3 regions of the Peribacillus sp. NPDC058075 genome follow, and region 1 is predicted to be linked to each of the others. Evidence: riboswitches for the same ligand, from Rfam matches in the RefSeq annotation. Region 1 holds a riboswitch; each other region holds the start of a gene.

Evidence for each region. Region 1 has a riboswitch for preQ1 ahead of queF (preQ(1) synthase). Riboswitches for the same ligand answer to the same signal wherever they lie in the genome.
Region 2: it holds a riboswitch for preQ1, as region 1 does, so the genes downstream of both, queC (7-cyano-7-deazaguanine synthase QueC) here and queF (preQ(1) synthase) in region 1, are expected to answer to the same signal.
Region 3: it holds a riboswitch for preQ1, as region 1 does, so the genes downstream of both, ACFVS1_RS02350 (VUT family protein) here and queF (preQ(1) synthase) in region 1, are expected to answer to the same signal.

The regions. Positions count from the first base shown of each region.
Region 1 covers NZ_JBHVSL010000003.1:241,966-250,566, reverse strand. Annotated here, with positions in the region: gene ACFVS1_RS21950 (BA3454 family stress response protein) at 1-124, opposite strand, end outside; gene ACFVS1_RS21945 (EamA family transporter) at 250-1,086, opposite strand; PreQ1 riboswitch class I at 1,241-1,286, shown strand; gene queF (preQ(1) synthase) at 1,391-1,891, shown strand; gene ACFVS1_RS21935 (aspartate kinase) at 2,095-3,441, shown strand; gene ACFVS1_RS21930 (nitroreductase family protein) at 3,854-4,414, opposite strand; gene ACFVS1_RS21925 (ABC transporter ATP-binding protein) at 4,861-6,609, shown strand; gene ACFVS1_RS21920 (ABC transporter ATP-binding protein) at 6,563-8,374, shown strand.
Region 2 covers NZ_JBHVSL010000001.1:445,803-454,403, forward strand. Annotated here, with positions in the region: gene ACFVS1_RS02270 (CapA family protein) at 1-573, opposite strand, end outside; gene pgsC (poly-gamma-glutamate biosynthesis protein PgsC) at 584-1,033, opposite strand; gene pgsB (poly-gamma-glutamate synthase PgsB) at 1,049-2,230, opposite strand; gene ACFVS1_RS02285 (hypothetical protein) at 3,020-3,235, opposite strand; gene ACFVS1_RS02290 (methyl-accepting chemotaxis protein) at 3,673-4,149, opposite strand; gene ACFVS1_RS02295 (hypothetical protein) at 4,171-4,413, opposite strand; gene ACFVS1_RS02300 (HAMP domain-containing protein) at 4,476-5,324, opposite strand; PreQ1 riboswitch class I at 5,511-5,553, shown strand; gene queC (7-cyano-7-deazaguanine synthase QueC) at 5,609-6,274, shown strand; gene queD (6-carboxytetrahydropterin synthase QueD) at 6,274-6,744, shown strand; gene queE (7-carboxy-7-deazaguanine synthase QueE) at 6,737-7,465, shown strand; gene ACFVS1_RS02320 (DUF4260 domain-containing protein) at 7,518-7,865, opposite strand; gene ACFVS1_RS02325 (TetR/AcrR family transcriptional regulator) at 7,917-8,486, opposite strand.
Region 3 covers NZ_JBHVSL010000001.1:454,571-460,218, forward strand. Annotated here, with positions in the region: gene ACFVS1_RS02330 (hypothetical protein) at 198-338, shown strand; gene ACFVS1_RS02335 (HD domain-containing protein) at 386-1,357, shown strand; gene ACFVS1_RS02340 (SRPBCC domain-containing protein) at 1,497-1,937, opposite strand; gene ACFVS1_RS02345 (SRPBCC family protein) at 1,963-2,448, opposite strand; PreQ1 riboswitch class I at 2,710-2,752, shown strand; gene ACFVS1_RS02350 (VUT family protein) at 2,803-3,345, shown strand; gene ACFVS1_RS02355 (hypothetical protein) at 3,367-3,516, shown strand; gene ACFVS1_RS02360 (hypothetical protein) at 3,565-3,753, opposite strand; gene ACFVS1_RS02365 (PadR family transcriptional regulator) at 3,839-4,159, opposite strand; gene ACFVS1_RS02370 (alpha/beta hydrolase) at 4,470-5,216, shown strand; gene ACFVS1_RS02375 (DUF421 domain-containing protein) at 5,332-5,648, opposite strand, start outside.

The DNA.
Region 1 (8,601 bases):
TTATGCATCTTTCCTTTCTTGATTCAGAATTAAATGAGATGGTTGTACCTATTTCTTTAATACCCGTGGCAGAGGATTTTTCAAACATTTCAAAAGCTGTAAAACCTAAAGAATTAATATTCAAAATTATCTGTTATTTTTATGGATGTGTCAACATTTTTTTTAAAACTACCGCATTTCCCGGTTAAATAAAAAACGACCTGGCTTGTACACATGACAGCCAGGTTGATTTTTGTAAACGAACTATATTCATATTTTGGTTAAAATAATACCGATTAATGCTGCAAGAACACCGGCAATTTGATAGGTTTTTAGTTTTTCCTTGAATAAATAACATCCAGCGAATACGACAACTAAACAGTTCAGGCTGACGACAGGAAAAATGATGCTTGCGATTCCGGTGTTTAATGCAAAGAAATAACATCCATAGCCTATCATGCTTAAAAAACCTACTAAGGAACCGATTTTGACTTCCTTTAGCTTGATTTTTTCTTTTTTAAAGGCCAGAGCCGAAAGAAGATAAAGCATTCCGCCTCCGTACATCGATACTAAGATATCAAGGGAGTTTAAATGAAGACGTGTTGATGTCGTCATTAGAATTCCGAGCACACCAAATGATAAGATGGAGAATAATGTGTGCATGATCCAAGGGATATATTGATGGTTACCTTTGGCGTTAGGTGTATACTGGATGACTAATGTAGCGAGAAACATGCAGACTATTCCACTCCACTGCAAGGAAGAAATATGTTCGTGAAAAATTAAAGCTGCACAGAGTATGGGGAATATTGCATTCGCTGCGATTAATGGTGATGTCAAGCTTGCCGGCCCTTTTTCAAAGGCGCTTGCCATCTGGATGTTACCATTAGCGTTCAGTACGCCAATTGCTGCACCAAGCAAGATGGACAGCCAGTTCAGTTGCAAACCATCCATAAATACTCCATAAACAATGGACAAAATAAAAGCTGAAAAATAAAAGAAAAATTGGATATGTATCTTGGAATAGCCTTTTCCGCTGCTCCATTTGAAAATGCTGTTATTGATTCCGAAACATAAGCTGGTGATGAGTGCTGCAAAAATCCACATGTGTATATTCTCTTCTTTCTAATAGGTTGAACCGCTTTTTCCATTTTAAACTGAAAATATAAACGAATCAAACCCAATTTTAAGAGAGTTGCATTGACAGATTGACTATTTTTTTTTATATTTACTAAGACAATTATAAAATATTTCCCGATAAACGGGAGAGGTTCATAGCATCACCCTCTTAAAAAAACTATGGCTTTGATATTTTTCGCGAATCAACCATATCTTTGAGGAGATATGGTTTTTGTTATATAGAGGCCCATTTTATGAATCTCCCTGAAACGTGGGATTAGGAGGACTTTTCATGTCTGGAAGAAAAGAAGAAGAATTAAAAAAAGATATCACACTGCTTGGGAATCAAGGAACAAAATATACATTTGACTATGCGCCTGAAATCCTTGAGTCATTCGATAACAAGCATCCGAACCGGGATTATTTCGTCAAATTCAATTGCCCGGAATTCACTAGCTTATGTCCGATAACGGGCCAGCCGGACTTTGCTACCATTTACATCAGCTATATTCCCAGTGTGAAAATGGTGGAGAGCAAGTCTTTGAAACTTTATTTATTCAGCTTCCGCAATCACGGTGATTTCCATGAAGACTGCATGAACATCATCATGAATGATTTAATCGAATTGATGGATCCTAAATATATTGAAGTCTGGGGCAAGTTTACACCTAGGGGCGGAATTTCCATCGACCCTTACACGAATTATGGGAAACCAGGTACGAAGTATGAGGAAATGGCGGATTACCGCTTGATGAACCATGACTTATACCCGGAAACTGTGGATAATCGCTAAAGAATGGGAGAGACAATGGGCATATGCCCGTTGTCTTTTTCTTTGTTTTAGCCATTCTTGATCAGTTGTCCTGATGATTTGTCCTTTTTAAAAATACAAATGTCCTCCTATAATGGAATTTCCACTTGATTGTTTCGAGAAAAAGCGTAATAATAGGGAGAGTTGATTTTGACAGAATATTTACGAAAATAGGGGATGTCGAGATGAAAGTTGCAAAGTTTGGTGGAAGTTCACTTGCGTCAGGTGAACAGTTGAGGAAGGTATTCGAAATTGTGGTTTCTGATCCAGAGAGAAAGATTGTAGTCGTTTCGGCTCCAGGGAAACGCAATTCCGATGATATAAAGGTGACGGATTTATTGATTGAAGCTGCGGAACAGCAGCTGCGCGGGGATAACGGAGAGCATTTGATAGAAGATGTCGTATCCCGCTATGCGAGCATTGCTGAAGAGCTGGATATATCCGAGAGTGTCATCACTGGAATTCATGAAAATTTAATGGCACTGCTGCATGCAGACCAAACTAACCCAAAGCGCTATCTGGATGCCTTGAAGGCCAGCGGCGAGGATAATAATGCGAAGCTGGTCGCAGGCTATTTCCAAAGCCGTGGTGTAGAGGCGCAGTATATAAATCCAAAGAAGGCCGGCTTGTTCGTAACGGATGAAGGTGGATTTACCAAGGTGCTGCCAGAGTCTTATGATCGGTTATATGCTCTGCGTGATGAGCCTGGAATCGTAGTATTCCCAGGGTTCTTCGGTTATACGTTAGATGGTGATGTGTTAACTTTCTCAAGAAGCGGGTCCGATATTACTGGTTCGATTCTTGCGAATGGGGTCAAAGCTGATTTGTATGAGAACTTTACGGACGTGGATGCCGTGTACGCGGTGAATCCAAATGTGGTTTCCAATCCGAAGGGAATCCGGGAATTAACCTATCGTGAGATGCGTGAGCTTTCTTATGCAGGTTTCTCGGTATTTCATGATGAGGCGCTGATTCCAGCATTCCGCGCGGGAATACCTGTGCATATCCAGAATACGAACAATCCGGCTGCACAAGGGACCCGCATTGTGAGTACACGGGATAATACGAACGGGCCCGTTATTGGAATTGCGAGTGATAAAGGATTTTGCAGCATTTACATTAGCAAATATTTGATGAACCGGGAAGTTGGTTTTGGCCGGAAACTGCTGCACATTCTTGAAGATTATGGAGTTTCATATGAGCATATTCCATCAGGCATCGATGATGTGACGCTAATTCTAAGGCAGGACCAGATGAAAGGTGAAGCCGAGAAGAAAATCATTTCCCGAATCAAGAAAGAGCTTCATGCGGATGAAGTGAATGTGGAGCATGATCTTGCCTTGATCATGGTTGTAGGGGAAGGAATGCGTCATAATGTCGGTACAACGGCAAGAGCGTCAAAAGCCTTGGCCGAAGCTAAGGTGAATATTGAGATGATCAACCAGGGCTCTTCGGAGGTAAGCATGATGTTCGGTGTGAAAGGGCATAACGAAGAGACGGCAATTCAGGCGTTATATCACGAGTTCTTTTGAGTATCGGCGTACAGGGACCTCATTGGAATGAACTGCACCTCCATTGTCAGACATCATTTAACAATGGGAGGTGCAGTTTTCCTCTTTAATTTATATAATCATCTTTAAGGAAGGCTCTTTTCGTAAAGATTGTTGTTTTTAAAACAAAACGATTTAAGGTTGATTGGAGCGGAAGTGCGAGACTCCTGCGGGAGCAGCGGGACAAGTGAGACCCCACAGGCGTTAACGCCGAGGAGGCTCACCGCCCGCCCCGCACTACTTGGTAAATAGCAGTAAATAGCAACAAAGTATGCGAAAACAGCCTTAAGGAATTATGATAACCGGAATCAACATTTCCCCGCTAATCATTGTGTTTCTCATAAAACATAAAAGGAAAGCCTCCAATCTTCTATTTGGAGGCTTTCCTTTTATATTAGTCCATAATGGTCAGGAGTTGATTGATCGCGTTCCTTGGACGCGGGGCAGGGATCATATCGGGATAGCCAACGTGAAGGCTGCCGACGATCTTCTCGCCAGGTTTCACGCCTAAAGCTTCACGAAACTCCATGCTGTGTATCATGCCGTATGTTTCCCATATCATCCCGATTCCCTGTTCCCAGGCAAGCAGGCTGAAATTCTGGATCAAGGCACTTGTAGCCGCATAATCTTCTTCACGTGTCATGGGATTCGGATTCTCTTCCATGATCACTGCGACAAACATCGGTACATCTATAAGTTTATTATATCCTCGCTGTCCTGCTGCTTTTTTCTTTTCAGGGTCCTTCTCTTTGCCTTCCATGAATGCACGGGTTGCTTCTGCAAGTTTTAAGCGGCTATCACCTTGCACTACGACGAAGCGCCAAGGTTGGGTCATTTTATGGTTCGGTGCCCATGTTGAAGTTTCCAATAATGATTGGATGGTATTGATAGGAACAGGAATGTCCTTAAATCGTTTGATGCTGCGCCGTTCTTTAATGATATCTTCTAGTTTCATGACCATCCTGCTCCTTTATTCATATATGTAAGTTTATAGTTCAAAAAAAATAATCCCCGGCTGCCTAATATGCTTCCAACGTGAATAAATTACTTGAATAAAGAGGGGGCAATATTCTAGTGACTTGCATTCGCTAATGAGCATATAATTTTACTAGGCACAGAGAAGCCGGGGCGACATTGTATCTATGTACAATATCAAAAGGGTACGATAAGAGAATATCGTAATTGCTTATCAAATTTCAGAGATCAATAATGAAATTGAAAATCATTATCAATTAGAATTTTCGCTTATTTCCTGTTATTTGTCAAGGGTATTTATAAAAAAAATCAAGATATTTACCAATCTCTTAAAACAGTTAAATTCTTTTAAAAAATCTGTATAAAAATGTATAATGAGAGGATAAAAAAATGCTATCTACATAAGAAGAATCGAAGGTGTCATAGATGGAAAAATTGTCCTCATTTCTTAAGCCGTACTGGCTTTTGATCATTCTTGCTTTATCCTTAATGATTGTCGAGCTCGGGGTAGAGCTGTTACAACCTTTGTTTATAGCAAAAATAATTGATGATGGCATTTTGCAGAAAGATTTATCGGTGGTGATTAAATGGGGAAGTGTCATGGTTGGGCTTTCCGTTTTTTCATTTCTTGGCGGGATCGTTAATTCCTTTACGGCATCACATGTAAGCCAAAGCTTTGGACATGATGTCAGGAAAAGCCTTTTTGGTAAAATACAGGCGTTTTCTTTTGCGAATTTGAATAATATCCCGACATCCTCGTTGATAACAAGGATGACAAATGATGTGACACAACTTCAAAATACGGTTTTTATGGGCTTGCGTATCATGGCGAGGGCGCCATTGATCGTAATCGGCGGAGCAATAATGGCAATTGCGGTGGATTTGAAACTATCACTTGTTTTGGTCATTTCCATTCCGGTTCTTGTTTTCTTCCTGAGATGGGTTATGAAACGAGCAGCCAAGCTGTTTAAGCTCGTACAGAAAAAACTCGATAATGTCAATGGCGTCATGAGGGAAAACCTGATAGGCATGCGCTTGATCAAGGCTTTTCTTCGTAAGGAGCATGAAATCGGCCGATTTGACGATGCGAATGAAGAGTTGAAAAGAAAGACCGTGACTTCGCTTCGTTTAATAGAAACGACAATGCCTGTACTGATGCTGGTCATGAATGTGGCGATTCTAATCATTCTCTGGCTTGGAAGCGAATTTATAACAACGGGAGATATACAGGTAGGGGAAGTTGTGGCGATTGTCAACTATGCCACTAGGATTGCTGCTTCCCTTTCCGTTTTTTCATGGCTGATCATGGTCATTTCCCGTGCGAAGGCTTCAGCGGAGCGTGTGACGGAAATATTTGAAACCCCGATAGATATTGATGAAGGTAAGGCGGAAAGCAAGAGCGGGGCCGTCAATGGGGGAGGCATCAAGTTTTTGGATGTATCTTTCCGTTATCCTGGATCCGATACGCCGATATTGAAAAACCTGACCTTCTCCATCGATCCGGGAGAATCGCTTGCCATCTTAGGAGCGACAGGATCGGGGAAAACATCTCTGTTTCAGCTGATTCCGAGATTATACGAAGTTGAAAGCGGCTCCATTCAAATTGATGACCAGGATCTGAAAGATATTCCCTTACATTCACTGCGGAAAAGGATTGGCTATGTACCGCAAGAGGCGCTGCTTTTTTCAGGAACCATAAAAGATAATGTCGCTTGGGGAAAAGAAGGTGCCTCGATGGAGGAAATCATGGCAGCGGCAAAGCATGCTCAGGTGCATGAGACCGTAATGAAAATTCCGAAGCAATATGAAACCCAGTTAGGGCAAAAAGGGGTGAACCTGTCCGGAGGGCAAAAACAGCGCTTATCGATCGCAAGAGCATTGGTGCGCAGACCGAAGATTCTCCTTCTGGATGATAGTACGAGTGCGCTGGATTTGAAAACGGAAAGTAAATTGCTTGCCGCTTTAAAGGACTATACATGCACAACGCTCATCATTACACAAAAAATCAGTACAGCCATGGAGGCGGACAAAATCTTGTTGCTGGAAAGCGGTCGGGTCCTTGCGCTGGGGAAACATGAGGATTTGCTTCAAACAAGCGATCTTTATCGAAAAATCGTTCACTCACAGTATGGGGAGGAGGGGATTTCGCTTGAGTCAAAGAATAGTTCCCGATAAGGCAAAGTCTAAACCGATCAACTCCTGGAATACGATAAAAAGGATCATTCCGTATTTAGCAACGAATAAAAGCCTGCTATTTTGTGTCCTTTTCATGGTGCTGATCAGCTCGTTTTTGGGATTGCTTGGTCCCTTTCTTGTGGGGATGGCCATTGATGATTTTATTGTCACAAGAGATAGCAGGGGGCTGATCAGCCTTCTTTTCGGACTTCTAGGAGTCTATATATTCTATTCGCTATCCATGTGGCTTCAGAATTATTGGATGATCGGAATCGCGCAAGATACGGTTTATGAAATGCGCAATCAATTATTCAAAAAGCTTCACCAGCTGTCCATCCCCTTTTTTGACAGGCGCCAGCATGGGGAATTGATGAGTAGAGTCACGAATGATATAGAAAATGTCAGTTCCACTTTGAATAGTTCCGTCATCCAGATTTTTTCAAGTGTGCTGACACTGGTCGGGACGATTGGAGTCATGCTTTATTTGAGCCCTTTATTAACTGTTTTAACCTTATTCATTGTTCCTCTTATGTTCTTCGGCCTGAGGTGGATAACGAACCGGACGGGAAAGCTTTTTAAACAACAGCAGAAGAACCTTGGGGAACTGAATGGGTTTATAGAAGAAACGATTTCCGGACAACGGATCGTAAAGGCTTTTTCACAGGAAGATAAAGTGATCCGGGACTTTATCATCCGGAGTGAAAACTTGAAGAAGGCCGGCTTCCTATCACAATCATACTCTGGGCTGATTCCAAAACTGATGAATTTACTGAACAACTTAAGTTTCACCATAATAGCGGCTGTCGGCGGGTTTTTGGCGCTGAGTGGCATAGGAACGGTCTCCATCGGGGTAATTGTCATCTTCACCGAGTATTCAAGGCAATTCACCCGTCCGCTCAATGACCTGGCTAACCAATTCAATACACTCCTCTCAGCTGTTGCCGGTGCAGAGCGGGTTTTCGCCATACTTGATGAAGAAGAAGAGGAAGTGGATGAGAAGCAGGCCTCTGAACTTCGTGATGTCCGCGGTGAAGTGGTCTTTGAGGGTGTTTCCTTTTCGTATAATGATGAGGAGCAAACGATATATGATGTTAATTTCCATGCGGAAAAAGGGGAGACCATCGCGCTTGTAGGTCCCACTGGGGCCGGTAAGACTACGATCATTAATCTTCTTGCCCGTTTTTACGAGCCGAACAGCGGCCGGATAATGATTGATGGCCAGGATATCCAACAGGTGACGAGATCCAGTCTCCGCAAGCATATGGGCTTCGTTTTACAGGATTCCTTCTTGTTTCAAGGTACGATTCGTGAAAATATCCGCTACGGCCGACTGGAGGCGGAAGATGAAGAAGTGGTGAATGCAGCCAAGCTTGCCAATGCCCATTCCTTTATCATGAAACTGCCAGATCGATATGATACCATCTTGAATCAAGATGGCAGTGGAATAAGTCAGGGGCAGCGCCAGCTATTATCGATTGCCAGGGCTATTTTAGCCGATCCCGTTCTATTGATTTTGGATGAAGCGACAAGCAGCATAGATACGATTACCGAGCTTAAAATCCAGGAAGCATTACATCGCTTGATGAAGGGAAGGACAAGTTTTGTCATTGCCCACAGATTGAATACAATTCAGCAAAGTGATCAAATCCTTGTACTTGATGAAGGAATGATCATTGAAAAGGGATCCCATGATGAATTGTTGCGGCAGAGGGGTTTTTATTACGACCTTTTTCGTAGTTCTTTAAGGGGAAATCAGATCGGATGAAGAAAGAATGTGTGCCGTCAGGCGCACTTTTTTTGTTGGTCCCATTACTAGGACAACTTCCGTTTCATTCAATGATGCACCTAAAAAAGTTTTTTTTACCTGATGCGGTTTTTTATAAAGAGTGTGAATTGAAAAACCATATATGTGGGAAAAGAGGCAATTATCGACAAAATAATGGAAAATACATTACAAATTGACTAATTTGCTATTGCTAAAAATCCTAATGG
Region 2 (8,601 bases), on a different contig from region 1:
AACATCCGCATAGTCGATGCTGTTTTTTGCTTCCGCGGTGTTCGATCCAACACCTACATAGTGCATATCTGCACTTTTGAATTCATCAATCGTGTCAAGAAGTCCTTGTTCTTCATAGTCCATCATATGGTTATTGGCCAAAGACACCACAGAGAAGCCAGCATTTTTAACGGCTTCCACACCACTAGTGTTTGAGTTTAACCGGATGGGCGTATCTGCTTCCTTATAGTTAGATACCTCTTCTTTTAAAGCGGGATGTTCATAATTCCCACTGACATAATCCGAATTGGCAAAATAGGGCTTCATATACCGGAAGAGGTAATCATACCCGTGCCTTTCCGTCACTTCTTCAACATAACGTCCCATCATCACATCACCGACCATTGTCATCGTCAATGGTTGATCGGAATTTAATTCGACTGTTTTCACTTCCTCAGCCCGTCCGATCCATGTGGTAAGAACTAAAGCAATTAGTAATATAGGTAGTATGATTCCAGTGTATTTAAGATTCTTTTTCTTCGTGCGTTTAATAAAGATAAGTGTTTTTTCTTTTGCATTTAAAGTCCGTTTCATTTTTTGCACCTCAGAATAGGTAGTACACGTTCATTAAACCGAATGTTAAGCCGGATAATAAAAGCGTGCTGCCAAGTGTCAATGGCATTCCTTGTCTTTGTATGGTATTCGCTATCAATCCAGGTACGATTATACCGATTCCCCGAAACTCGAATATTTCAAAGGGCATGACAGGGTAGACTAAGTCCAACAGGAGCTTCAAGCAAATCCCGGTCACCATCATGGCGGCGAATTTTCTTCTTCCATATAAAATCACCCATCTTGAAAGGCCGTGAGTGACGATTAAATAAGTGACGACACTGATGATCAAGATGGTCAGCATGATTTCCCATTGATCAAATACTAATGCCAAGTAACCTGGCACGATAAGTCCTGCGGGTACGACACCCGTCTTTTCTGAAAATATAAGGCTAAGCGTTACTCCCAGTACTAGGGCTACATATAAATCCGATCCAAACATTAAGGTTCCTCCTACTTAACTTGCTTTTTGCTTTGTTTTAGATTTCATGAATGCTTCTATTAATGGTTCCGCTGCACCGTGAATATTCCCGACACCGTAGACGATGCGATTTTTCATCAATGGGCGGAGACGGGCCACGATTTCTTCAGTTGACCAGTTTTCTAAATCCCAATATTCTTTAGTATCCAATTTCCCTTGCTCGAATACCCTTGTAATCGGTGACGTGGTTTCACCAATGGCAATGACGATTTCAGATTTTATGTAAGGCAATACATCTCTAGCAAACTGCTCGGTACGGTCCACACGGTCGGCACGGCAATTCATGATGACGATAGGAGGTTCTGTGCTGTATCCGAACGTATTGACACGTTCCCATATGTTCAGCGTCGATGACGCGTCATTTGCAGCAAAGCCATTGACAAAGAAAGTTGGCTGGATGGGATCTCCGAATTTGGTAATCCGCATGGCACCTGGATCGGGATGCGCATTCAACATGCCGCGAAAAGCCGTTTTTTCATCAATGCCCAATGCTTCAGCAACGGCCAAGGCCAGTGATGCATTATCCGGAAATACCATATAGTCAAATTCACGCAGGAAATCTTCCGATATTCTGGAATTGTCTGCAACGATCACTTTTGTGTTGCGTTCTTTGGCAATTTGCTTGAAAAAGTCCAAATATTCACTTTCGATGGTTATTAAGTGACCATTATGGGGAATGGTAGCAGTGAAGGCTTCAGCAACCTCATCCAAAGTCGGTCCCATGACATCCATATGGTCTTCCAATACATTCACGATGACCCCAATGTTTGCTTGGATCATTTTGTTTTGGAAGATTAGTTGATAGTCAGGCTGTACGGCCATGCACTCACAAACCAGTGCTTCCGTGCCTAAGTCGGCAACTTCTTTAACTACACGCCGTTGTTCTCCTATATTGGGTCCTTCAGGGCGGCGTACAATCGGTTTTTCCTTGTCGGTAAACCAATAGATCATTCTTGCTGATGTTCCGGTTGTTTTACCTACTGTTTTGTATTTAGCTTCCTGGATCACACCTGTAATAAGGCGCGTTACAGTCGATTTCCCTCGAATCCCATTCACATTCACACGTACCGGGATGGAGTCGAGACGCTTCTGATGGCGTTTTTGTTCAAAAATGCCATAGCCAAGCAAAAAGATCGCACAAATAAATATTGGTGCCATTTTTTAACCTCTCTTTTTTGAAATATTTGATTTACTGAATACACACTACATGATTTTAAACTTAATAGGCAAGAGTCAATTATTCTATTGCAATATAGTTATTCTCATCTTTTTCAAATAAATGTATATTGGAGTGTAATAGTATCTAATGGATTAAATTGTTTCATGAGTACAAAGATATGTCTGGAAATCAAGGGAATCCTCGGTTTATTTACACTAAATTATGGGAAGTTAAATAAAAACCCATTTTGGTCAGAATCAAAATAGATTCATGAGCATTTAAACCTAATTCGTAATGGCTATATTTGAATAATAATTGTTTTTGAAAAGTGAGGTTTATTACAGTTTGTTAATTGTTTATACCCATTGTTTTACATAAACGTAACAATTTTTATGCATTTGTCATTCAATGTGAAATATTGCATCTAACGACTCAATTAGTTGAACTCTTTTGAATATGGATAAAGATGAGTAAAAGAACACATCTCTTTTTTTTGATATTTTCCGGTTTTTTCCTTAGGTAATACCCATTGGGTCTATCATTGATCCTTTACCTAAAACATGAAATAAACTAAAGTTAACCCATTTTTTTAAAAAATACCTAGTTTCTTCTATAGATATAGTGTTTATAGAAGAATGAAAAATAAAAAAAGCTCAGAAGCATTTCTGAGCTTTCGGCTTATATATTGTAAATGAATGGAATGGTCACGAATCTCGATTCATCCTGGAGATTTAACGTTTGTGGCTCTTGAGCTGCAGCCTGGGTAGCTGATTATGGAAGGAATCAAGTTAACTGGATTTCTTTCTGTCAGAAATTTCAAGGTTGGAGCCCTTTTTACCGCCATCAATCACATAAAGTCTAGGAGCTAATCTCCTTCTTTTTCTTTGATTGTCAGGATTCATCTTCATATAATTTTCGTATTCTTTGCGAAAGAATTCTTCGGTTTCCCGTTCCAGTGCTTTTCTTTCGTTATAATCTGTTATGAATTTGAAAAAACGTTTCATATGAATTCCTCCTTATGGGGTTAAAAGGTCTTAGTTTAATAGTAACATATCATTAGTGGAATTTAACCTTTTTATAAAAAAATGGAGTGAGAATCGTGTTTTTGTGTGAATTAAGTTGTGAACGGTTTGATTCGAGAAAGCATGCAATGGAACCTTCCTGGGTATATGTTCCCGTGCATGGTGTTGAAAGGAAATGTCGGGATTTGCAGTAGCAGATATTGGAAGTGGTGAGTATTTTAGTTAAAATATTCCTTTAATCAATTATACACTAAATATTCTGAAAACAAAGGAAAATATTCACTTCCGGCTTCTGCTGATAGATTTGTTTTTTATGATTTATTATTGTGTATAGTTATTTATTCCCCGAATATGCGAAAATGAAACAACCTTATAATTGAAGGAAAAGCAATTTCCCCCTATTCGGGAAATTGCTAGTGTCATAATTGGAACTTCTTAACCTGTTCAGTGAGCTGTTCTGCCGAAGATGCAAGTTCACTGGCATGATTCGTGATTTCATCCATCGAAGAGCTGGATTGCTGAGCGGAGGCGGAGACTTGTTCGATTCCTGCCGCGGACTCTTCAGAAACGGCTGCGATATCTTCAATAGCCTGATTGATTTTTTGGCCATTTGTGGAGATATAGTTCAATTCGTTTGTTATATGCTGAATTTTCATTTCCATATTCCCGACAGAATGATTGATTGTTTCAAAGGTTCGGCCTGTGAGCGTGATTTGTTTCGTGCCTTCATCCACTTGTGTATAACCATCTTCCAGGGAGTGGACGACCATTTTTGAACCTGTTTGAATGGCGGAGACAATATTGGTGATATCCCCAACGGAGTGTGTGACCTCTTCAGCGAGTTTCCGCACTTCATCGGCGACGACGGCAAAGCCCTTGCCATGTTCCACCAGCACGAGCAGGTTCTATGGCTGCATTCAACGTATACCCTTGATGACCAAGCTGCGAAATTGCTGTGATTGAGAATCGAGCCCTTTCACTTGCTCTACGGCATTTTTGACAATGCCATCAATACTTTGCATCTGTTGGACCGAACTGCGCATTAAAGTGGTGCCCTCCTTGGTCAGGGAAAGGATTTCGGTTGAACTTTTAGCTACATCCACCCCTTCTAGGTGGGCAAGCTTAATCCTGCCGGTGAAATCATCCATGATGCGAACCATTTCAGATGCCGGTTGGCTTGTGACTCCGAACCTTTCGAAAGTTCATACATCGTACTCGCTATCTATTTGCTGCCCTGTTGCCCTTCATTTGCTGATTGAGTCAGATCTTCGCTTTGGTTGGAAACAGAGTGCGAAACAATGAGCATTTTTTCGATCGTATCACGAAGGTGTTTCTGCATTTGATTGGCGGATACCGTTAGTTCGCCCATTTCATCATTTGACTTTTGCTCCAGGGGCTCATGATTCAGCTCTCCAGCAGCCACCATTTTCATCCTATCCCTGATTTTAAGGAGGGGGGTGGTAATGAGGTTGGCAGTAACAACCGCAAGGACTAGGCCGATAAGGACTGCCGCAATGGATATGATGATACTTGTCGTCTTAACCGATTTCCCGCTGGCGATGACGGTTTCACCTGAAGCGACAATCAATTCCTCCCGTTCCGAAGCAAGTTCCTTGAAACCCTCCATTACTTCATTGCTTATTGGCGCCACTTCATTTTTGAGTATCTCTTTAGTGCGTTCTTCATTTCCATTTTCATATTGTGGAAACACCCGGTCTACAATCATCGTCCTCCAATCCACGCTTTTCTCGATCAATTCCTTCGCTTTATCAGAATCACTTAAGGCAAGGAGATCCTCCTGGATGACCTGGCTTTCTTCAGTATATTGTAAGAACCCTTCTTTATAGCTCTCGTCTCCATAAAGAATATAGGCTCGGGCGTCTGCGGTTCTTTGTGCTAGATTGTATAGCAGCTTTTCGTCTTGGATAAGAAGCGGAAGTTCCTTTTCGATGATATCCTGGGAATATACCAGTGACTTGTTGCTGGTATAGATGTTGAATGCTCCTAAGATAACACATAAAGATATGATGAGTGAAAATGCCACCAATACCTTTGCTTTAATGCTTTTCAAATTATTGGACCCCTTTATTGATATTTTATTCACACTGTTTTCTCGGATAAATAAAAAGGATATTTAAGCAAAGAAAAGTTAACCAAATTTTCCATCAGATCTAATGTTCTCTTAATATAAACATCTTGATTTATTATCGTTTTCAAGTTAATATTGACTTGGAAAAATATAATGTTCCGCATTAAGGCGGAAGAGGTTCTAGCTACCCTCTCAAAAAAACTAAGGAGAAACAGTGCTCTATTCTTAGGGTGCTGTTTTTTTCCGTAAAAAGGAGTTTTATAGAAATGAAGAAGAAAGAAAAGGCAGTGGTTGTGTTTAGCGGAGGTCAGGACAGTACGACGTGCTTATTCTGGGCGATGGAGAGATTTGAGGAAGTGGAAGCGGTGACGTTTGATTATAATCAGCGGCATAGCTTGGAAATCGAATGTGCTCAAAACATTGCAAAGGAATTGGGCATAAACCATCATATCCTTGACATGTCGCTGCTGAACCAACTGGCACCAAATGCGCTGACGAGAAGTGATATTGCGGTGGCGGACGGAGAAGAAGGGGAATTGCCGTCGACGTTCGTACCAGGGAGGAATTTGCTGTTCCTTTCGTTTGCCGGAGTGCTGGCGAGTCAGATTGGAGCTAAACACATTGTCACCGGTGTCTGTGAAACGGATTTCAGCGGATATCCGGACTGCCGCGATGTATTCATTAAATCATTGAATGTGACTTTGAACTTGTCGATGGACCAGTCATTCGTGATTGATACGCCGCTAATGTGGCTTAATAAAGAGGAAACATGGGAGCTAGCGGATCAGCTAGGCGCGTTCGACTTTGTCCGCGAAAAGACCCTGACTTGCTATAACGGAATCATCTCCGACGGCTGTGGAGAATGTCCGGCATGTAAACTGCGGAAAAAAGGACTGGATGATTATGTAAGCAGACGGAAGGTGCTTTCATGATGTACGGTTTTACTATAGTGGATAAACTCCAAAAAATAGATGAAGATATTCAGCGCAGCCAATTGAAGTATACAAACAAGAGGGTTCTCGTGAGTAAGGAATTCACCTTTGATGCGGCACACCATCTGCATGATTATGAAGGGAAATGCAAGAACCTGCATGGCCACACGTATAAGGTCATTTTCGGATTAAGCGGGTATACAGATTCACGCGGGTTGATGATAGATTTTGGGGACATCAAGGATATATGGAAAAATGAAATTGAAATCCACCTGGATCACCGCTATTTGAATGAAACCCTGCCGCTCATGAATACAACAGCTGAAAATATGGTTGTCTGGATTTATGAAAAAATGGCCGAATCCCTTTCATTAAAAGAATATGAGGGTGCTAGAGTCGAGTTTGTCCGACTGTACGAAACGCCGACAAGCTATGCCGAAGCCAGACGGGAGTGGATGGAAAGTGAGTAAACTCCCGGTTATGGAAATCTTCGGGCCGACCATCCAAGGAGAGGGAATGGTCATTGGCCAAAAAACCATGTTCGTTCGGACGGCAGGCTGTGATTATTCATGTGCCTGGTGTGATTCCGCATTTACTTGGGATGGCACCGGTAAGGAAGATACCGTCCAGATGACGGCTAGAGAAATATGGGATGAGCTGAAGCGTATAGGGGGTTCCGGTTTTTCCTTCGTGACGATATCGGGAGGAAACCCGGCTCTGCTGAAAAACCTAAACGGCTTGATAGCGATCTTACATGAAAATAAAATGAAAATAGGTGTCGAAACCCAAGGGAGCCGATGGCAGGATTGGTTTCTCGATATTGATGAACTGACGATTTCACCTAAGCCGCCGAGCTCTGGAATGAACACGGACTTTACGGTGCTTGATCAAATCATATCGAACCTGGCTGATCGAAATCCCGATAATAATGTCTCATTGAAGATCGTCGTCTTTAACGAGGAAGATTATCAATATGCCAAACATGTACATGGGCGTTACCCGGAAATTCCTTTTTATCTGCAGGTCGGCAATGACGACAGCAAGACGGCGGATGATCGTCAATTGATCAGCGGTCTTTTAAAGAAGTACGAAGAGTTAATTGATAAAGTGATAGCGGATGATGAATTGAATGATGTGAAAGTGCTGCCCCAGCTGCATACCTATATATGGGGAAACAAGAGGGGCGTATAAAGAAAAGAGACGGAGGCAGTGTGAAGTGTAATCACACTGCCTTTTAAGCTTATTACAACCTTTGAATGTGTGTAGCTTTGAAGGATGATGTGTATTTAAGACCATATCCAAATAAGCGATCCATTCCAATATGCGCGGTCCAAATCAAACCAATCAGCATCCATGCATCCGACTTTAGAAAAATGGCTAGAAAAATCATGAAAATGGACAGGGTATAAGTATGAAATACGTTATAAACCTTGGCTCCAATCCGATCATTGATGAGATAGGCCAGCATGGAAACATCAGGCGATAAAATCAGTAGAAGGAAAATCCACCAGCTGAATTCATATAACGAATAGATGTAAATCACTGTTAAAAGGACAATGAGTCCTTCAATATGAAGGAATTTCTTTACCATATTAAAACCTCCAAAGTCTATTTGACCAATGGTCAATAATATTCAAAAAAATTATATGATGTTCCTGATGATATTTTTTACATGAAAATAAGCTAAGCCTTTTACATCTTGATAAGTTAGCTCAGAATTAATATAAAAAGTTATGAATCCGTGAAGAGAAAGAAAAATCGACCATATGGATGCAGGATTCAATTTGTTGTCCGTTAGGTCCGTCAGGGACTGGATTAGCTTTTCATATGTTTTATTAGAATCAAATTGAAGTAACTGCTGAATCTCTTTTTCCTTCGATAAAAACATGATGGAATAATGATTTTGTTGGGTTAAACCGAACTCCAAGAAGCACAATAAAATCTTTTCCATTTTTATAGAAGGATCATTTTCGGACATGATGATATCATCGATTAAATGATTCAATACGGAAAAATCCGTTTTTACCAAACTATAAAATATTTCCGCCTTATTTTTAAAATGATAATAAATGGCTCCATGGCTGCAATCCAATGATTTAGCCAATTGCCTCATTGAGACATTCGAATACCCTAACGTGGTAAAAAGGTTTCTAGCTTCATTCAACACCATGTCCCTGGATAACTCTTTACCTGCCGATTTCCTTGGCGACATCTTGTCACCTCCTAATTTATTGACCACCGGTTAATTTAGATGATAACTCACTAATTCAGAAATGTAAATTATTAGATTGAATTACAAAACTTTATTTCCGAAGGTAAACTTTACC
Region 3 (5,648 bases), on a different contig from region 1:
AATGCCGTTATATGGTATGATAAGGGATTATTAGCGCTGTGAGGAGATGAATAAATGAAAAAGAAATTCGGTTTTTTGTTATCCATTTTCATAGTCTTGACTGGCTTTTTTTTATTCACTAAACCTTATAAAAATAAAACAAAATCTGTAGAAGACTTTATTAAAGAGTATCCACGAAATCAGGTAATAATTCATGAATGATGATCATAGAGGGAGATGATGAGGACAATCCGGATGATATCGATTTGAATGATGAAGGGGAATTGGAAAAATTGGTAAAAAGGCATTATGAGCAAAGTCAAAAGGGGGAAATATTTTTTACAGAAAACAATCAGTGAAATCACCAACCTGTTATGAGTAAAACGAATGGGGGAGGCGGCAATTATTGATCGTTTTGGATAGTATCTATGGGGAACACATTGTAGAGGGAGTTCTGGAAGAACTGATAGTAAGCAAACCGGTCCAAAGATTGAAGGGGATACATCAAGGCGGGGCAAGTTATTTAGTTAATGAGAAGTGGAATGTCACACGATTTGAGCATTCAATTGGTGTAATGCTTTTAATAAAAACGCTTGGAGGTTCATTAGAGGAACAAATTGCGGGCTTGCTGCATGACGTATCCCACACTGCATTTTCACATGTCATTGATTTTGTTCTGGATTGTAAGGATGAAGATTATCATGAAAAGATATATGATCAAGTCATAACGGAATCCGAAATCCCATTTATGCTGAAGGAATATGGATATCATTGTAAAGTCATTTTTCAATCAAAATGGGAATTGCTTGAACAGCCAGCACCTGAGTTATGTGCCGATCGCGTAGATTATACTCTCCGGGATATGTATCAATATGGACATATCACAATCGAAGCCATTAAAGAATTTCTAGAACATGTAATCATAATAAATGGAAGGATGTATCTGGATAATATTGAATCGGCGGAATGGTTTGTGAAAACGTATTACAGCGAAGTTATTGATTTTTTCATGAACCCACTTAATATATATGGCTACGATATCTTGGCAAAGACCCTGAAAGTGGCTTTAGCTAAAAAGCTGATCAGCCTTGATGACTTACTCGGTACAGATGAAGAAGTCATGTCCTTGTTAAGCTTCACTGAAGACCATGAAGTTCAAAGCCTGTTAAAACGAATCCATGGTAACGTAAAGGTGAAAGAAGATCAAGTGGAATACGATATACATCTGAAAAATAAAATGCGTATGATAGATCCTTCCGTCATTCAAGGAACCCAATTAGTAAGAGCATCCAGTTTATCAGAAAAAGTAAAGAAAATGGGAATGGAAGCCTATAAAAAAGCTTCAAAGGGCATGTATCTCAAAGTGATTTCCGATTGATTTTGTGTCAACCTTGAGTTTTTTCTCGTAAACATCTAAGTATCCTCCCGTATAAAATTAGTTGATTTAGACAATCGACATCTAGGAAGGAGCTAGAATAACGGATACCTTATACATCTGAACCAGCACCCTTTAATCATTAAAAAACTAATGAGGCTCTCAAAGTAGTAACGCCGTTTTCCAAATAACCCTTTAAACAGGTCAATGTATAAACCCAACCTTCCTTTTGTCCGATCATTTTGTTTATTATTTCAGGATCGTCTTCACTCAATCCTGATTCGTTTACTTCAATAATTGTACTCGTATTATCCAACGTTTTTAGTGTAATGGTAACAATCGTTTCTTGATTATTTCCACCCCACGCAAACACGATTTTCCTATTTTCCTCGACTTCCACTACATTAATAACCACCTCAGCATCGTATTCGTTGTATCTCAATGTAAGTGTCCTGCCTTGTTCCCATCTTTCTGAACTGGATGAGAACCAGAAATTCCCGATTTTTTCAGGATTCACTATGGCTTCAAACACTTCATTAGCTGGCTTGATTATCTTAAATTTCGTAATTATTTGGGTATCCATACTTCCACTCTCTTTCGATTTGTTTTTATTGTTTTCCACTTTCCCAATCTACTGATATGGGCGGCAGGGTCCGTCCAGTTTCAAGCAAGCTCTTCAGGTTACTCAGAATAGCTGGCCATCCATTATTCAAGCCTTCAAAGGTATTGTCATCATATACGACATCTGTCTCCAAAAGCTCCTCGTGCCTAACGGTTAACTTTACAACTGAATCATCCATTTTCTGTAATTCAAAAGTGACCCGGGTAGGCTGCTCGCGAGGTGTTTCGTCTCCTGCCATGTTCCATGTAAACGAGAGCAGGTGCAGCGGCTCACACTTAAGTACATACCCGTGATCAGTAATCCGCCCATCTTCGAGTAAATATTTTACGCTTGATCCTTCTTGCCAGTCAGACTGTACATGCAATCCAAAGTGGTATTTCTTCGTGACTTCACCACTCGTCAAGGCTTCCCAAAGCTTCTCTGGTGTGGTTGCGATATAAATAGGATAAACAAACGTAGTTTTTTTCATCATTCTTTTTCCTCCTCGCGTTTATTCCTCATATCAAGTTCGCAGCATATCTCTACCAATGATTGTCCGCTTTTCATATACGACCGGTCAAGCAGTTTTCTACGACAGAAATCGGCAAAGTCATTGCATTGAAGAAGATTTGAAGTGCATTACTAATATCAAACGAATATACGCGGATACATATTAAAATTGACCATATGGAAACTTCTTGATTTCCAATCGTTTTCAAGCTACGATAAATAAGGAAAATGATAATCCGCTCGGGCGGAAGAGGTTCTAGCTACCCTCTCAAAAAAACTAAGGAGAACAGTGCTCTTTCTTAGGGTGCTGTTTTTTCTGTATAAGGAGAATTAAGAAATGTTAAGAATTTTATTGTATTTAGTATCCATCATCACGGCGAATGTGGTTACAGCAGCTTTTGCGCCATTACATTTTGGCATGTTCATCATTCCGATGGGTACTTTGCTCATCGGGGGAACCTTCATCTTTCGAGATCTGGTCCAGAATAAATTCGGCCGCACGAAGACCTATATATGTATCGTCACTGCACTTATTCTATCTGCGTGTGTATCATTTTTATTAGGAGATACGTTATTGATTGTATTTGCTTCCGCATTATCGTTCGTGGTCGCAGAAACAGCGGACACGGAAATCTATACCCGCTTAAAGCTCCCGATGAGTTGGAGGGTGTTTTATAGCGGAATCGTTGGAGGGTTTTTCGATTCGGTAATATTTGTCGTAATTGGTCTAAGTCCATTGGGTGCCAATATATTACCATGGGAAGCAGTACCCGCTGCGGTCATCGGCCAAATCATCGTGAAAACCATCATTCAGTCAATAGGTGCCGTACTTTTGGGACGAATCAATGTAGAACTGGAGAAACGAGTAGTCTCCAGTTAAATGGCAGGAGGGATGCACTACATGGATGGAACAAAAAAAGAAAAAGATAAATGCTATTGTCTCGAGGCGTTTCGTGAAAAATACGGCCCGCATGTTCAAGGGGAATGTATGAAGCTCTCCTGCGCCAATTATCGTAAGCATAAAGGAATAGACAAAAAAGGACCAAATTAGGTCCTTTTTTTTGCGTAAACGGAGTAACTCACTAGAAAACGAGCAAACTCATGTGTGCAATGCAAACTCACTAGTAAACGGTGCGAAATCATGAATGCAGCATGAATTCACGAGTAAATTGCCTAAACTCACGAGTAAAAGTGCAAAACTCACGAGTAAAACAGCAAAATTCACGAGTAAAACAGCAAAATTCACGAGTAAAAGTACGAAATTCACGAGTAAACGGTGCGAAATCATGAATGCCGCACAAACTCACGAGTAAACATAAAAAAAAGCTTCCTGCACCGTTTATTAAATGGGGCTAGGAAGCTTTGTATTTTGTTTAGAAGTGCTCTGTGCTTTTCCGAACTAGTTTTTCGAGGGTGAAAAAGCATTCTCGTTTCCGCTCAAGTTCGGTTTGTCCATTTTCGGTGACATGATAATATTTCCTGCGGCCTGACTCGGACTCTTTCCAATGGCCTTTTATGAATTCTTTTTTTTCTAACCGTTTAAGGGCGGGGTAGAGGGTGCCTTCACTTATTTGATATTTGCCCATGCTCATTTCCTTCAAGATCTTCGTGATTTCATAGCCGTATAGCTTTTTTTGTGAAAGAAGTGAAAGCAAAAGGAGGTCAATGCTTCCCTTCATTAATTCTTTATCCAAATAAAATCTCCTCCTTTTCATTTTTAAAGTGTAATACGTTGTACATCGTATCACAAGGTGCATTTTACTTTTCTAAAAAAAAATGGTTAAATGACGATTGCTAAATAAATTTAATCATAGTAAAATGTGCTTCGGAACGGATGAGTTGTGAAGAGTGTGGTAAGGATATTATATACATGATTTAATTGTTTTAATGAAAATACGGAATAGGATAGAAGATTCCCTACTCAAGGGGTATTAATTGATTTTTTTTCGAAAATCATTTAGATTCTATTTATCAACAAGAGCAAAGAAAGAAGGTCCTAGATAGATGAAAGTGAAAGCACCTGAGCCATTCACATATATTGGTGGAAAGAGAGCTGTTCTTTTACTTCACGGGTTTACCGGAAGTACAGGAGATATGAAAAAATTAGGGAAATACTTGAATGATCTCGACTATACTTGCCATGGACCTCTTTATAGAGGGCATGGAGTGTCTGGTGAGGAATTAGTTAAGACTGGTCCAAAGGAATGGTGGGAAGATGTAGTTAATGGCTATAAATTCCTTAAAGAAGAAGGCTATGAGGAAATTGCAGTTGTAGGAATTTCTTTAGGAGGAGTTTTCTCATTAAAAGTGGGAATTGAATTGCCTGTAATAGGGGTAGTTTCAATGTGCGCTCCGACGCAAGGGAAAAGTATCGATCGACAAAAGAACCGCTTGCTCAATTATGCACAGGCTTATAAGAAGTTTGAGGGCAAAGGCGCAGACCAAATTGCTGCTGAAGTGAAGCTGCTGGAGGAAGAGCCTATGCCTCAACTGAAAGATGTGCTGAATATTATAAATGAGACAGGTGAAAATTTAGATTTAATCACATCACCCACTCTTGTTTTACAAGGGCGCTTGGATGATCCCGATTATACGGAGAGTGCTACAGCGATTTTCAATGAAGTCGATACGCAGCATAAACACTTGATATGGTATGAAAATTCAGGCCATATTATCACATTGGGTAAGGAACGTGAGCAGGTGTATGAAGATGTGTATAAGTTCTTAAATACATTGAACTGGTCGGAATAATAAGCGGGTTTATAAATTCCCCTTTAAGTTAAACGTGTAAATTGCCTGCATTCATATGTAGGCTTTACACAATGCTTGAGGGGATTTTATTTTGGCTGAAAAGTGTTTTTTGCATCTATTTGTAGAAAAAGACCTTTAAGTTATCGTTATTATCAAGAGTAGCCAATAAAATATCGTTCACATCGGCATTATATGTTCTTTTGATTCTGTTTTTAAGCCATGCTTCGTCTTTGCCGCCCCGATTTAATTCTTTAGAATCGATCTTCCCTTCTTTAATAATCGTTTTAGGAAAAGTGAAGGCATTTGTTGCTAGGTGCATATCTGCTGGGGTGACAGCTTCATATTGAGGATATAAGAACAATGAAATGGTGCCACTCGGTTCCCATAGTGCGAGAGATACTTTTTGAATATCTTCGACTTTTTCTTTTCTTA